2 regions of the Streptomyces sp. NPDC111628 genome follow, and region 2 is predicted to be linked to the other one. Evidence: predicted binding sites of a transcription regulator. Region 2 holds the regulator's gene; the other holds the start of a gene.
What was found. Region 2 encodes HrcA, which represses chaperone genes, less so after heat shock. Its sites were predicted from a motif close to TTNGCACTCNGNNNNNCNGAGTGCNAA; they were not measured.

Region 1 (6,518 bases), on a different contig from region 2:
CGAGCTGCTCCTCGCCGTGGAAGCGCGGGACGCGGTCGCTCTGCCCGGCCGAGTCGTGGCCGACGTAGGTGCCCTCGGTGACGATCAGTCCGACGCCGGCGGCGGCGCGGCGGGAGTAGTACGACACCACGTCCTCGCCGGGGACGCCGCCGGGGGAGAACATCCGGGTCATCGGCGCCATCGCGATGCGGTTGGGCACGGTGAGGCCGTTGATGGTGGCCGGGCGGGCGAGCAGTTGGGCGGCGCGGGTGGCGGCCTCGGCGGGGGTGACGGTCACGTGGGGGCTCCTGAGTCGGGGTACCGGTCGGTATGTGCGCGCGCATTCATCGCACTCCAACGGGAACCGGCCCGCCCCGCCGGACCATTCCGCCCGGCCGCCCGATGTGATCCTGGCCACAGCAAAACGGGGCGGGCGGCGGGTGAGCGCGGACACGCCCGAGGGCGGCACCCCCCTCGCGGGGAGTGCCGCCCTCGGTCCGTGCTGGACGGTCGATCAACCGGAACCGGTCGATCAGAAGTCCATGTCACCGCCCGGCATGCCGCCCGGGGCGCCCGCCGGAGCGGCCTTCTCGGGCTTGTCGGCGATGACGGCCTCGGTGGTGAGGAACAGCGCGGCGATGGAGGCGGCGTTCTGCAGGGCAGAGCGGGTCACCTTCGCCGGGTCGATGATGCCCTCGGCGATCATGTCGACGTACTCACCGGAGGCGGCGTTCAGGCCGTGGCCGACGGTCAGGTTGCGGACCTTCTCCACGACGACGCCGCCCTCGAGACCGCCGTTGACGGCGATCTGCTTCAGCGGGGCCTCCAGGGCGAGCTTCACGGCGTTGGCGCCGGTCGCCTCGTCACCCGACAGCTCCAGCTTCTCGAAGACCTGGGAGGCCTGGAGCAGGGCCACGCCACCACCGGCGACGATGCCCTCCTCGACGGCCGCCTTCGCGTTGCGAACGGCGTCCTCGATGCGGTGCTTGCGCTCCTTGAGCTCGACCTCGGTGGCGGCACCGGCCTTGATGACGGCCACGCCGCCGGCCAGCTTCGCCAGACGCTCCTGGAGCTTCTCGCGGTCGTAGTCCGAGTCGCTGTTCTCGATCTCGGCGCGGATCTGGTTGACGCGGCCCTGGACCTGGTCGGCCGAACCGGCGCCGTCCACGATCGTGGTCTCGTCCTTGGTGATGACGACCTTGCGCGCGCTGCCCAGCAGGTCGAGCGAGGCGTTCTCCAGCTTGAGGCCGACCTCCTCGGAGATGACCTCGCCGCCCGTGAGGATGGCGATGTCGCCGAGCATGGCCTTGCGGCGGTCGCCGAAGCCCGGGGCCTTGACGGCGACGGACTTGAAGGTGCCGCGGATCTTGTTGACGACCAGGGTCGACAGGGCCTCGCCCTCGACGTCCTCGGCGATGATCAGCAGCGGCTTGCCCGACTGCATGACCTTCTCCAGGAGCGGCAGCAGGTCCTTGACGTTGCCGATCTTGGAGTTGGCGATCAGGATGTACGGGTCGTCGAGCGACGCCTCCATACGCTCCATGTCGGTGGCGAAGTACGCCGAGATGTAGCCCTTGTCGAAGCGCATACCCTCGGTGAGCTCCAGCTCCAGACCGAAGGTCTGGGACTCCTCGACGGTGATGACGCCTTCCTTGCCGACCTTGTCCATGGCCTCGGCGATGAGCTCGCCGATCTGGGTGTCGGCGGCGGAGATCGAGGCCGTGGAGGCGATCTGCTCCTTGGTCTCGACGTCCTTGGCCTGCTCCAGCAGGGCGGCGGAGACGGCCTCGACGGCCTTCTCGATACCGCGCTTGAGGGCCATCGGGTTGGCACCGGCCGCGACGTTGCGCAGGCCTTCCTTGACCAGGGCCTGGGCGAGAACGGTCGCGGTGGTCGTACCGTCGCCGGCGACGTCGTCCGTCTTCTTGGCGACTTCCTTGACCAGCTCGGCGCCGATCTTCTCGTACGGGTCCTCGAGCTCGATCTCCTTGGCGATGGAGACACCATCGTTGGTGATCGTGGGGGCGCCCCACTTCTTCTCGAGGACGACGTTGCGGCCCTTGGGGCCGAGCGTCACCTTGACGGCGTCCGCGAGCTGGTTCATGCCGCGCTCGAGGCCGCGCCGCGCCTCCTCGTCGAACGCGATGATCTTGGCCATGTGAAGTGGTCCCTCCAGGACTGGGGGTGATTCCTTCGGACCGCGCCCGCGCCCGCGACGGACGGCTCGCCTGCCTTGTGGTTCCTTCCCCACCCGGCCTGCGGGCCTCACCGACCCGGTCCTTCGTTGTCACTCTCACCTTCAGAGTGCTAACGCCAATGATTAGCACTCGGCATGGTCGAGTGCAAGCGCCTCTCGGCGATCGGGCCCCGCCGTCAGCCACCCGCGAACAAGGGGACGAGGGGCGTCCGGGCAGGCCGAAGGGCCCGTACCCAGCGGGTACGGGCCCTTCGGATGAAGACCGGGTTGCGGTGGCCGCGCGTCTCAGGCGCTGAGGCGAACCATGTCGGCCTGCGGGCCCTTCTGACCCTGCGAGATCTCGAACTCGACCCGCTGGCCTTCTTCGAGGGTGCGGTAGCCGTCCATCTGAATCGCGCTGTAGTGGACGAAAACATCCGCACCACCGTCGACCGCGATGAAGCCGTACCCCTTCTCCGCGTTGAACCACTTGACGGTGCCCTGAGCCATGCCTAACTCCCCTATTACTGGCCCTTGCACAGATCCGCACTTCGCGGACCCGGGTCAGACCTCGCCCCCTCACGACTGGGGGCGTGCGCCGGAACGCGTCGACCGCGGCTGAATGTATCTGTCCAACTGCCGTCTGCAACAGGTCAATCGGACGAGAAATCTGGACGTACCCGGTCCGGAATGTGGCGAACTTTCGCCTGAATACGGGTCAAGTCGGGTCACGCAAAGGGAACAAAAGCCGCGAAATACGCTCGCACTTTGGCTACTTCTTGTCGGGCGGGCGGCAGGAATTAACGGTTCCCGTTGTGTCGATCGGGAGCGCGTTCCCCAACTCTACCGCGCTCAACCACATGGAATTGCCCCCTCCGTTTCTCTTACGGAGAGGGCAATACGCACTACGAGGGGTATCCGCGGTGGATCAGCCGCCGGCGACCGCCGGGATGATCGAGACGCCCGCGCCGTCCGGCGTCGCGGTCTGAAGGCCCTGCTCGAAGCGGACGTCGTCGTCGTTGACGTAGACGTTGACGAAGCGGCGCAGCTTGCCCTGGTCGTCCAGGACGCGGGCGGCGATGCCGGTGTGGTTCTTCTCCAGGTCGGAGATGATCTCCCCGAGGTTGGCACCGTCGGCACTCACCTCGGCCTTGCCGCCGGTGTAGGTACGCAGGATGGTCGGGATGCGAACGGTCACGCTCATGCGAGGCCAGCCTCTCGGAAGGAGTCCAGGTTCGGGCGGATGGTGGCGGTGAGGCCGGTGCCGGCCACCGCGTCGAGGGTCTTCAGGCCGTCGCCGGTGTTGAGGACGACGGTGGTGAGCGACGGGTCGAGCACCCCGTTCTCGATCAGCTTCTTCGTGACGCCAACCGTCACGCCGCCCGCCGTCTCCGCGAAGATGCCCTCCGTGCGGGCGAGCAGCTTGATCGCGTCCACGACCTGCTCGTCGGTCACGTCCTCCACGGCGCCGCCGGTGCGGCGGGCGATGTCGAGGACGTACGGGCCGTCGGCCGGGTTGCCGATGGCCAGCGACTTGGCGATGGTGTTCGGCTTCTGCGGGCGGACCACGTCGTGACCGGCCTTGAACGCCGTGGAGACCGGCGAGCAGCCCTCGGCCTGCGCGCCGAAGATCTTGTACGGCCGGTCCTCGACCAGACCGAGCTCGATCAGCTCCTTGAGCCCCTTGTCGATCTTCGTCAGCTGGGAGCCGGACGCGATCGGCACGACGAGCTGGTCGGGCAGCCGCCAGCCGAGCTGCTCGCAGATCTCGTACGCGAGGGTCTTGGAACCCTCGGCGTAGTAGGGGCGCAGGTTGACGTTGACGAAGCCCCAGCCCTCGCCGGCCGGGTCGCCGATCAGCTCGGAGCAGAAGCGGTTCACGTCGTCGTAGTTGCCCTCGATGCCGACCAGCTCGCCGCCGTAGACGGCGGCCATGACGATCTTGCCCTGCTCCAGGTCGTGCGGGATGAACACGCAGGAGCGGAAGCCGGCCCGGGCGGCGGCGGCGCCGACGGCACCGGCGAGGTTGCCGGTGGAGGAGCAGGACAGGGTGGTGAAGCCGAAGGCGCGGGCGGCCTCGATGGCCTGGGCGACGACGCGGTCCTTGAAGGAGTGCGTCGGGTTGCCGGAGTCGTCCTTGACGTACAGCCCGCCGGTGACGCCCAGCTCGCGGGCGAGGTTGTCGGCCTGGACGAGCTTGGTCCAGCCGGGGTTGATGTTCGGCTTGGTCGCCACGTCGGCGGGGACGGGCAGCAGGGGGGCGTAGCGCCAGATGTTCGCGGGGCCCGCTTCGATCCGCTTGCGCAGCTCTTCGGTGTCGTAGGCCGAGAAGTCGTAGGCGATCTCGAGGGGGCCGAAACACTCTTCGCAGGCGAAGACCGGTCCGAGCGGGACCTTGTGGCCGCACTCCCGGCAGCTCAACGCGGCGGCGGGGCCGAGGTCGACGGTGCCGTCGGCGGAGTTCGTGGAGGTTTCGGCAGTCTGCACAGCCATGGAGGCGAGGCCCTTTCTCCTCATCTTCCTCACGACGCATCTCGCCGTGAGACGGATTTGGCACCTTCCCTAGCCGGGAGCCTCGCCACGTCCGTGTGACAAGAGCCGGCTGGAGGGTTGCCGGGGCTTCATCGGGCCGTATCCCTCTGCCCCTCTGGATGAGCGGTATGTGGTTGTTTTTCGGTGGTGCACACGGCGACCCCGGCATGCGGGGGTCCCACGCGTTGTTCAAGACTGTAACCGAAGGCCAGGACGGTTGAGATAGTCGTCCGTACCGCGAGATGGATCACAATGGATCACGAAGGAGACCACGGGACGTGCTGGAAGAAGTCGAGCGCTGGCTGAACGCACGCTCCTGGTCGGCCGCGGACCGGCCGGTCCAGCACCTTCTGTCCGCCAAGCACGCCACCGGTCAGTCGGTGAGCGTGGTGCTCCCCGCCCTGGACGAGCAGGCGACCGTCGGCGACATCGTCTCGGTGATCCGGCGGGAGCTGGTGCTCCGCCATCCGCTCGTGGACGAGATCGTGGTCGTGGACTCCGGGTCGAGCGACCGGACGTCGGAGGTGGCCGCGGCGGCCGGGGCGCGCGTCGTGCACCGCGACGCGATCCTGCCCCGCATCCCCGCCGTGCCCGGCAAGGGCGAGGTGCTGTGGCGTTCGCTGCTGGTCACCGGCGGGGACATCGTCTGCTTCGTCGACGCGGACCTGCGCGAGTTCTCCGCCGACTTCGTCTCCGGGATCGTGGGCCCGCTGCTCACCGATCCGGACGTGCACCTCGTCAAGGCCATGTACGACCGTCCGCTGGCCGGGGCGGCCGGGCAGGGCGGCCGGGTCACCGAGCTGATGGCCCGCCCGCTGCTCAACATGCACTGGCCGCAGCTGGCCGGCTTCGTCCAGCCGCTGGGCGGGGAGTACGCGGCCCGCCGCTCGCTGCTGGAACGGCTCCCCTTCCCGGTCGGCTACGGCGTCGAGCTGGGCATGCTGGTCGACGCCCTGCACCTGGTGGGCCTGGACGCGCTCGCGCAGGTCGACGTCGGGGTCCGCGTCCACCGCCACCAGGACGGGCGGGCGCTGGGCCGGATGGCCGCGGCGATCTACCGCACCGCCCAGCTCCGCCTGGCCCGCGGCCACCTGGTCCGCCCGGCCCTCACCCAGTTCGAGCGGGGCGTCGACGGCTTCGAGCCGCGCACCTACGCCGTGGACACCGAGGAACGGCCCCCGATGACGGAGATCGCGGAGTACGCGGCCCGGAAGGTGGCGTGACCCGGGCGCCTCAGCCCGAGACGCCGTCCGACCAGCGCCACCTGCCGCCGGAGTCCCGCTCGCAGGTCAGGTACTCGCCGCCGCGGCCGTGGGTGCTCAGGCCCCGGTGCTTCTTGGCGCAGAACTGGCCGTCGGCGTAGCAGTTTCCGGCCGGGCTCATCAGCTCGCAGACGCCGGAGCCGCCGCCGGTCCCGCCGCCCCCGCTCGTGCCGCCGGTGCCGTCGGCCCGGGTCTTCGACGGTTTCGGGGCCGGCTCGGGCGTGTGCAGCAGGCGCCCGGCGCAGTCGCGGCCGTCGCGGGGGACGGTGAAGGTCACGGCGCCGGAGCCGCCGCTCTGCTCGCAGACCTTCTCGCCGCTGCCCCAGGAGGAGGCCCGCTGCCCGCTGCCCTCAAGGCGCACGGTGTAGCCGACGTGCGCCTTCTCGGCGGCGCTGACGGCCGCCCCGATGCTGCCGCCGGTGAGGTCCGGCAGCGTGACGGCCGTGGGGGTGGGGGCGGGAGTCGGGGTCTCGGTGCTGGGGGACGCCTCGGGGGTGGGGCTGCTGCTCGGCGTGGCCGGGTCGGTGGCGGAGGCGGTGGCCTTCGCGGGCGCCTCGTCCGCCGTGGTG
Region 2 (6,518 bases):
TCGACGGCGGCGTCCGCTGCACCCTCGCGTCCGCCGGACACCCGCTGCCGCTGCTCCTCGGGCCCGACGGCACGGTGTCCGCCGTCGCGTGCCCGCAGACCCTGCTCGGCGTCGTCGAGGACGCCACGTACGTCAGCGAGACCTTCGAGCTGCGGTCCGGCGACACCCTGCTGTGCGTCACCGACGGGATCACGGAGCGGCGCAGCGGCTCCCGCCAGTTCGACGACGGCGACGGGCTCGCCGCGGCGCTGGCCGGGTGCGCGGGCCTGGACGCCGAGCTGGTCGCCGAGCGCATCAGGCGGCTGGTGCACGAGTTCGGGCCGCGGCCCCCGGAGGACGACCTGGCCCTGCTGGTGCTCCAGGCGGAGTGAACGGGCGCAGTGAACGGGGCGGGCAGGGGATCCGGCCGGGTGCGGGACAATGGAACGCATGCCCTCCGCACTCCCCGACGGCGAGCCCGTCCCCGCCGACGGCGCCCTGCCCGCGTCCGCGCTCGCCGGGGCCGCCGACCGCCCCCTCGGCTTCTACCTGCACGTGCCGTACTGCGCGACCCGCTGCGGCTACTGCGACTTCAACACCTACACCGCCACCGAGCTGCGCGGCACCGGCGGCGTCCTCGCCTCCCGCGACAACTACGCCGACACCCTCGTCGACGAGGTACGCCTGGCCCGCAAGGTGCTCGGCGACGACCCCCGCGAGGTCCGCACGGTCTTCGTCGGCGGCGGTACGCCCACCCTGCTGGCCGCCGGTGACCTGGTACGGATGCTGCGCGCGGTCCGCGACGAGTTCGGCCTGGCGCCCGACGCGGAGATCACGACGGAGGCCAATCCCGAGTCCGTCGACCCGGCGTACCTCGCGGCGCTCCGCGAGGGCGGCTTCAACCGGATCTCCTTCGGCATGCAGAGCGCGAAGCAGCACGTCCTGAAGATCCTGGACCGCACCCACACCCCCGGCCGCCCCGAGGCCTGCGTCGCCGAGGCCCGCGCGGCCGGCTTCGACCACGTCAACCTCGACCTGATCTACGGCACCCCCGGCGAGTCCGACGACGACTGGCGGGCCTCCCTGGACGCCGCGCTCGGCGCCGGACCCGACCACGTCTCGGCGTACGCCCTGATCGTCGAGGAGGGCACCCAGCTCGCCCGCCGCATCCGGCGCGGCGAGGTCCCGATGACCGACGACGACGTGCACGCCGACCGGTACCTGATCGCCGAGGAGGCACTGTCCGCGGCGGGCTACGACTGGTACGAGGTGTCCAACTGGGCCACCTCCGACGCCGGGCGCTGCCTGCACAACGAGCTGTACTGGCGGGGCGCCGACTGGTGGGGCGCCGGGCCGGGCGCGCACTCCCACGTGGGGGGCGTGCGGTGGTGGAACGTGAAGCACCCCGGGGCGTACGCGGGGGCGCTGGCGGCGGGTAAGTCGCCGGGCGCGGGGCGCGAGATCCTCACGGACGAGGACCGGCGCGTGGAGCGCATCCTGCTGGAGCTGCGCCTGCGGGAGGGCGTCCCGCTGTCGCTGCTGCGGGAGGCAGGGCTCACGGCGGCGCGGCGGGCCTTGTCCGACGGGCTGCTCCAGGAGGGACCGTACGAGGCGGGAAACGCCGTGCTGACGCTGCGCGGGCGGCTGCTGGCGGACGCGGTGGTGCGGGACCTGGTGGACTGACCGGGATTCTCCTCGCCCCCGCCGCCCCTTCCCGTCCCGACCCCGGGGGCTCTGCCCCCGGACCCCCGCTCCTCAAACGCCGGAGGGGCTGGAATCACCGGCTGGGTGAAAAAGTCACGCCGTCACGAAGTCGATCAGCTCCTCCACCCTCCCCAGCAGCTCCGGCTTCAGGTCCTTGTACGAGCCGACCCGTGCCAGGATCGCCTGCCACACCGCGCCGGTGTTCTCCGACGGCCAGCCCAGGGCCCGGCACACGCCGGTCTTCCAGTCCTGGCCGTGGGGGACGCGTGGCCAGGCGTCGATGCCTACCGATGCCGGCTTCACCGCCTCCCAGATGTCGATGTACGGGTGGCCCACGACCAGCGCGTGCTCGCTCGTGACCGCCTCCGCGATGCGCCACTCCTTCGAACCCGGCACCAGGTGGTCCACCAGGACGCCCAGCCGTGCGTCCGGGCCGGGGGCGAAGTCGGCGACGATCGACGGGAGGTCGTCCACGCCGCCCAGGTACTCCACGACGACGCCCTCGATGCGCAGATCGTCGCCCCAGACCTTCTCGACCAGCTCGGCGTCGTGCCGTCCCTCGACGTAGATGCGCCCGGCGCGCGCCACCCGTGCGCGGGCGCCGGGGACGGCGACCGAACCGGACGCCGTACGGGAAGGGGCGGACCGCGCGGGACCGGAGGAGGACGGGCGGACCAGCGTCACCACGCGGCCCTCCAGGAGGAAGCCGCGCGGTTCCAGCGGGAAGACGCGGTGCTTGCCGAAGCGGTCCTCCAGGGTCACCGTGCCCGCCTCGCAGCGGATCACCGCGCCGCAGAACCCGGTGCCGGGCTCCTCGACCACCAGGCCGGGATCGGCGGACACCTCGGGAACGGGCTGCGGTTTCTTCCACGGAGGGGTCAGGTCGGCGGAGTACTGGCGCATTCTGCCGACGATACGAGGAACGCCCGCGCGGTGATCAGCGCGACACGCCGAACCGGGCGGCCAGCGCGTCCCGTTGGGCCCGGACGAACGCCGCGTCCACCACCGCTCCGTGACCGGGGACGTACAGTGCGTCGTCGCCGCCCACGGCCAGCAGCCGGTCCAGTGCGGCCGGCCAGCGCGACGGTACGGCGTCGGGCCCCGCCTGCGGCGCGCCGGACTCCTCGACCAGGTCCCCGCAGAACAGGACGTTCGGGGAGCCCGGCACCAGCACCGCCAGATCGTGCCCGGTGTGCCCCGGGCCCACGTCGGCCAGCAGGACCCGCCGTCCACCGCCCAGGTCGAGCGGGTGCTCGCCCCGGACCTCGTGCCGGACGGGGGAGAGCGCCTCGGCCGCCTCCCGCGCCGCCCGCGCGTCCAGCCCCTCCGCCACCGCGTCCGCGCGCAGCGCCTCCCGCCCATGTCCGCCCGGCGCGAACAGCGCGCCCGTGCCCGCCGCCCCGTACGCGCCGTACACCTCGGCGTCCGGGAACGCCGCCGCGCCGAAGACGTGGTCGAAGTGCGGGTGGGTCAGCGCGAGATGTGTCACACGGCGGCCGCCGAGCCGCCGCGCCGCCTCGCGCAACCGGGCGCCCTCGTCCAGGCTCGACCCCGCGTCCACCATCAGCGCCGCGCCCGCGCCGAGCACCAGCCCCGCCGTGCAGTCCCACCCCGGCAGCCGGCACCGTCCCACCCCGTCCGCCAGCCGCTCCCAGCCCAGCTCTTCCCAAGTCACCGTCACGGCGACGACGCTAACGGCTTGGTCCCGGCCTTGCCGGGGGTGTACCCCACGGCCGTACACTGGGCCGGGGAAGTCTGGCACTCGCGAGCCATGAGTGCCAGGACAGACAGGCCGGAAACGGGCGGACGACAGGTGGAGGTGCGCGCCGATGCTCAGTGAACGCAGGCTGAAGGTGCTGCGCGCCATCGTCCAGGACTACGTCGGCACCGAGGAACCGGTCGGCTCCAAGGCCCTCACCGAGCGGCACAGCCTCGGCGTCTCCCCGGCCACCGTGCGCAACGACATGGCGGCCCTGGAGGACGAGGGGTTCATCGCACAGCCGCACACCAGCGCGGGGCGCATCCCGACCGACAAGGGCTACCGGCTCTTCGTCGACAAGCTGGCGGGCGTCAAGCCGATGACCGCGCCCGAGCGGCGTGCCATCCAGAACTTCCTGGAGGGCGCCGTCGACCTCGACGACGTCGTGGCCCGCACGGTGCGGCTGCTGGCGCAGCTCACCCGGCAGGTCGCCGTCGTGCAGTATCCGTCGCTGACGCGTTCGACCGTGCGGCACGTGGAGCTGCTCTCGCTCGCGCCCGCGCGCCTGATGCTCGTGCTGATCACGGACACCGGGCGGGTGGAGCAGCGGATGGTCGACTGCCCGGCGCCGTTCGGCGAGGCGTCGCTGGCCGATCTGCGGGCGCGGCTCAACAGCCGGGTCGCGGGGCGCCGTTTCACGGATGTGCCGTCTCTGGTGGAAGATCTGGCGGAGCCCTTCGACGCCGAGGATCGCGGTACGGTCTCCACCGTGCTCTCCACTCTCCTGGAGACGCTGGTCGAGGAGAACGAGGAGCGGCTGATGATCGGCGGCACCGCCAATCTGACCCGCTTCGGGCACGACTTCCCCTTGGTGATCCGGCCGGTGCTGGAGGCGCTGGAGGAGCAGGTCGTGCTCCTCAAGCTGCTCGGCGAGGCGAAGGATCCGGGCGTGACCGTCCGAATCGGTCACGAGAACGCCCACGAGGGACTCAACTCAACGTCCGTCGTGTCGGTCGGCTACGGTTCGGGCGGCGAGGCGGTTGCCAAGCTCGGCGTGGTCGGACCGACCCGCATGGACTACCCGGGAACGATGGGAGCGGTACGCGCAGTGGCACGGTACGTCGGACAGATCCTGGCGGAGTCGTAGGTGGCCACGGACTACTACGCCGTACTCGGCGTGCGCCGCGACGCTTCCCAGGACGAGATCAAGAAGGCGTTCCGGAGGCTCGCCCGCGAGCTGCATCCGGACGTCAACCCCGATCCGAAGACCCAGGAGCGGTTCAAGGAGATCAACGCCGCCTACGAGGTGTTGTCGGACCCGCAGAAGAAGCAGGTCTACGACCTCGGCGGCGACCCCCTCTCGCAGGCCGCCGGCGGTGGCGCGGGCGGCTTCGGCGCGGGTGGCTTCGGGAACTTCTCGGACATCATGGACGCGTTCTTCGGCACGGCGTCGCAGCGCGGGCCGCGCTCGCGCACCCGCCGCGGCCAGGACGCGATGATCCGCATCGAGGTCGAGCTGGACGAGGCCGCGTTCGGTACGACCAAGGACATCCAGGTCGACACCGCGGTCGTCTGCAACACCTGCAACGGCGAGGGCGCGGCGCCCGGCACGTCGGCCCAGACCTGTGACATGTGCCGCGGCCGCGGTGAGGTCTCGCAGGTCACCCGGTCCTTCCTGGGCCAGGTCATGACCTCGCGCCCCTGCCCCCAGTGCCAGGGCTTCGGCACCGTGGTCCCGACCCCGTGCCCCGAGTGCGCGGGCGACGGCCGGGTCCGCTCCCGGCGCACCCTGACCGTGAAGATCCCGGCCGGTGTCGACAACGGCACCCGGATCCAGCTCGCGGGCGAGGGCGAGGTCGGCCCCGGCGGCGGCCCCGCCGGCGACCTGTACGTCGAGATCCACGAGCTGCCCCACTCGACCTTCCAGCGGCGCGGCGACGACCTGCACTGCACGGTCACCATCCCGATGACGGCGGCGGCCCTCGGCACGAAGGTGCCGCTGGAGACCCTCGACGGCATGGAGGAGGTCGACATCCGCCCGGGCACCCAGTCCGGCCAGTCGATCCCGAAGCACGGCCGGGGCGTCACGCACCTGCGCGGCGGCGGCCGCGGCGACCTCATCGTGCACGTCGAGGTCACCACCCCGGGCAAGCTCGACCCCGAACAGGAACGCCTCCTGCGCGAGCTGGCCAAGCTCCGCGGCGAGGAACGCCCGACGGGGCAGTTCCAGCCGGGGCAGCAGGGGCTGTTCTCGCGCTTGAAGGACGCGTTCAACGGGCGCTGACGGAGAGCCTGGCGGGCGTCGGTTTGCTGCGCGGGTGCGGCCGGCGGCCGGGGTCTGCCGGGGGTCCGGGGGTCGCCCCCGGGCAGGCACAGTCAGCCGGGGCAGCAAGGGCTGTTCTCGCGGCTGAAGGACGCCTTCAACGGGCGCTGAGGGCCCCTCCGGGGATGCGGATGCTCCTGGCGTATGCCAACGGAAGCCCGGATTCGGACTTGTGTGGAGGACGTGACAACATGCCGTCATGTCCTCCGCACTGACCGATCTCTTCCCCTACCCGATCGTGCAGGCGCCCATGGCGGGCGGCGTCTCCGTGCCACGGCTCGCGGCCGCGGTGTCCGAGGCGGGCGGGCTGGGCTTCCTGGCCGCCGGGTACAAGACCGCGGACGGGATGTACCAGGAGATCAAACAGCTGAGGGGGCTCACGAGCCGTCCCTTCGGCGTCAACCTCTTCCTCCCGCAGCCGGAGACGGCCGATCCCGCCGCCGTCGACGTCTACGCCCACCAGCTGGCCGGCGAGGCCGCCTGGTACGAGACCGAGCTGGGCGACCCCGACTGCGGCCGGGACGACGGCTACGACACCAAGCTCGCCGTGCTGCTGGACAACCCCGTGCCGGTGGTCTCCTTCCACTTCGGCGTGCCCAGCCGCGAGGTCGTCGACTCCCTGCACCGCGTGGGCACCTTCGCCCTGGTCGGCGCGACCACCGTGGACGAGGCCCGGGCCGTCGAGCAGTCCGGGGCCGACGCGGTGATCGCCCAGGGCGTCGAGGCAGGCGGCCACCAGGGCACCCACCGGGACAACCCGGAGACCGGCGGCTCCGGAACCGGTCTGCTGTCGCTGGTCGCCCAGGTCCGGGA

Region 1: groL (chaperonin GroEL) is a predicted target of HrcA. The motif match lies at 2,300-2,326, and genes of this name have one in related genera.

Annotation. Positions count from the first base shown of each region.
Region 1 is NZ_JBVKBZ010000001.1:172,458-178,975, reverse strand. Features, by position in the region: gene ACZ7MF_RS00895 (NADH:flavin oxidoreductase) at 1-277, opposite strand, end outside; gene groL (chaperonin GroEL) at 512-2,137, opposite strand; gene ACZ7MF_RS00885 (cold-shock protein) at 2,462-2,665, opposite strand; gene ACZ7MF_RS00880 (MoaD/ThiS family protein) at 3,084-3,359, opposite strand; gene thrC (threonine synthase) at 3,356-4,648, opposite strand; SAM riboswitch class I at 4,666-4,813, opposite strand; gene ACZ7MF_RS00870 (glucosyl-3-phosphoglycerate synthase) at 4,966-5,910, shown strand; gene ACZ7MF_RS00865 (hypothetical protein) at 5,921-6,518, opposite strand, start outside.
Region 2 is NZ_JBVKBZ010000004.1:600,950-607,467, forward strand. Features, by position in the region: gene ACZ7MF_RS24645 (SpoIIE family protein phosphatase) at 1-371, shown strand, start outside; gene hemW (radical SAM family heme chaperone HemW) at 430-1,662, shown strand; gene ACZ7MF_RS24655 (DUF3097 domain-containing protein) at 1,777-2,586, opposite strand; gene ACZ7MF_RS24660 (MBL fold metallo-hydrolase) at 2,621-3,364, opposite strand; gene hrcA (heat-inducible transcriptional repressor HrcA) at 3,513-4,529, shown strand; gene dnaJ (molecular chaperone DnaJ) at 4,530-5,666, shown strand; gene ACZ7MF_RS24675 (nitronate monooxygenase) at 5,905-6,518, shown strand, end outside.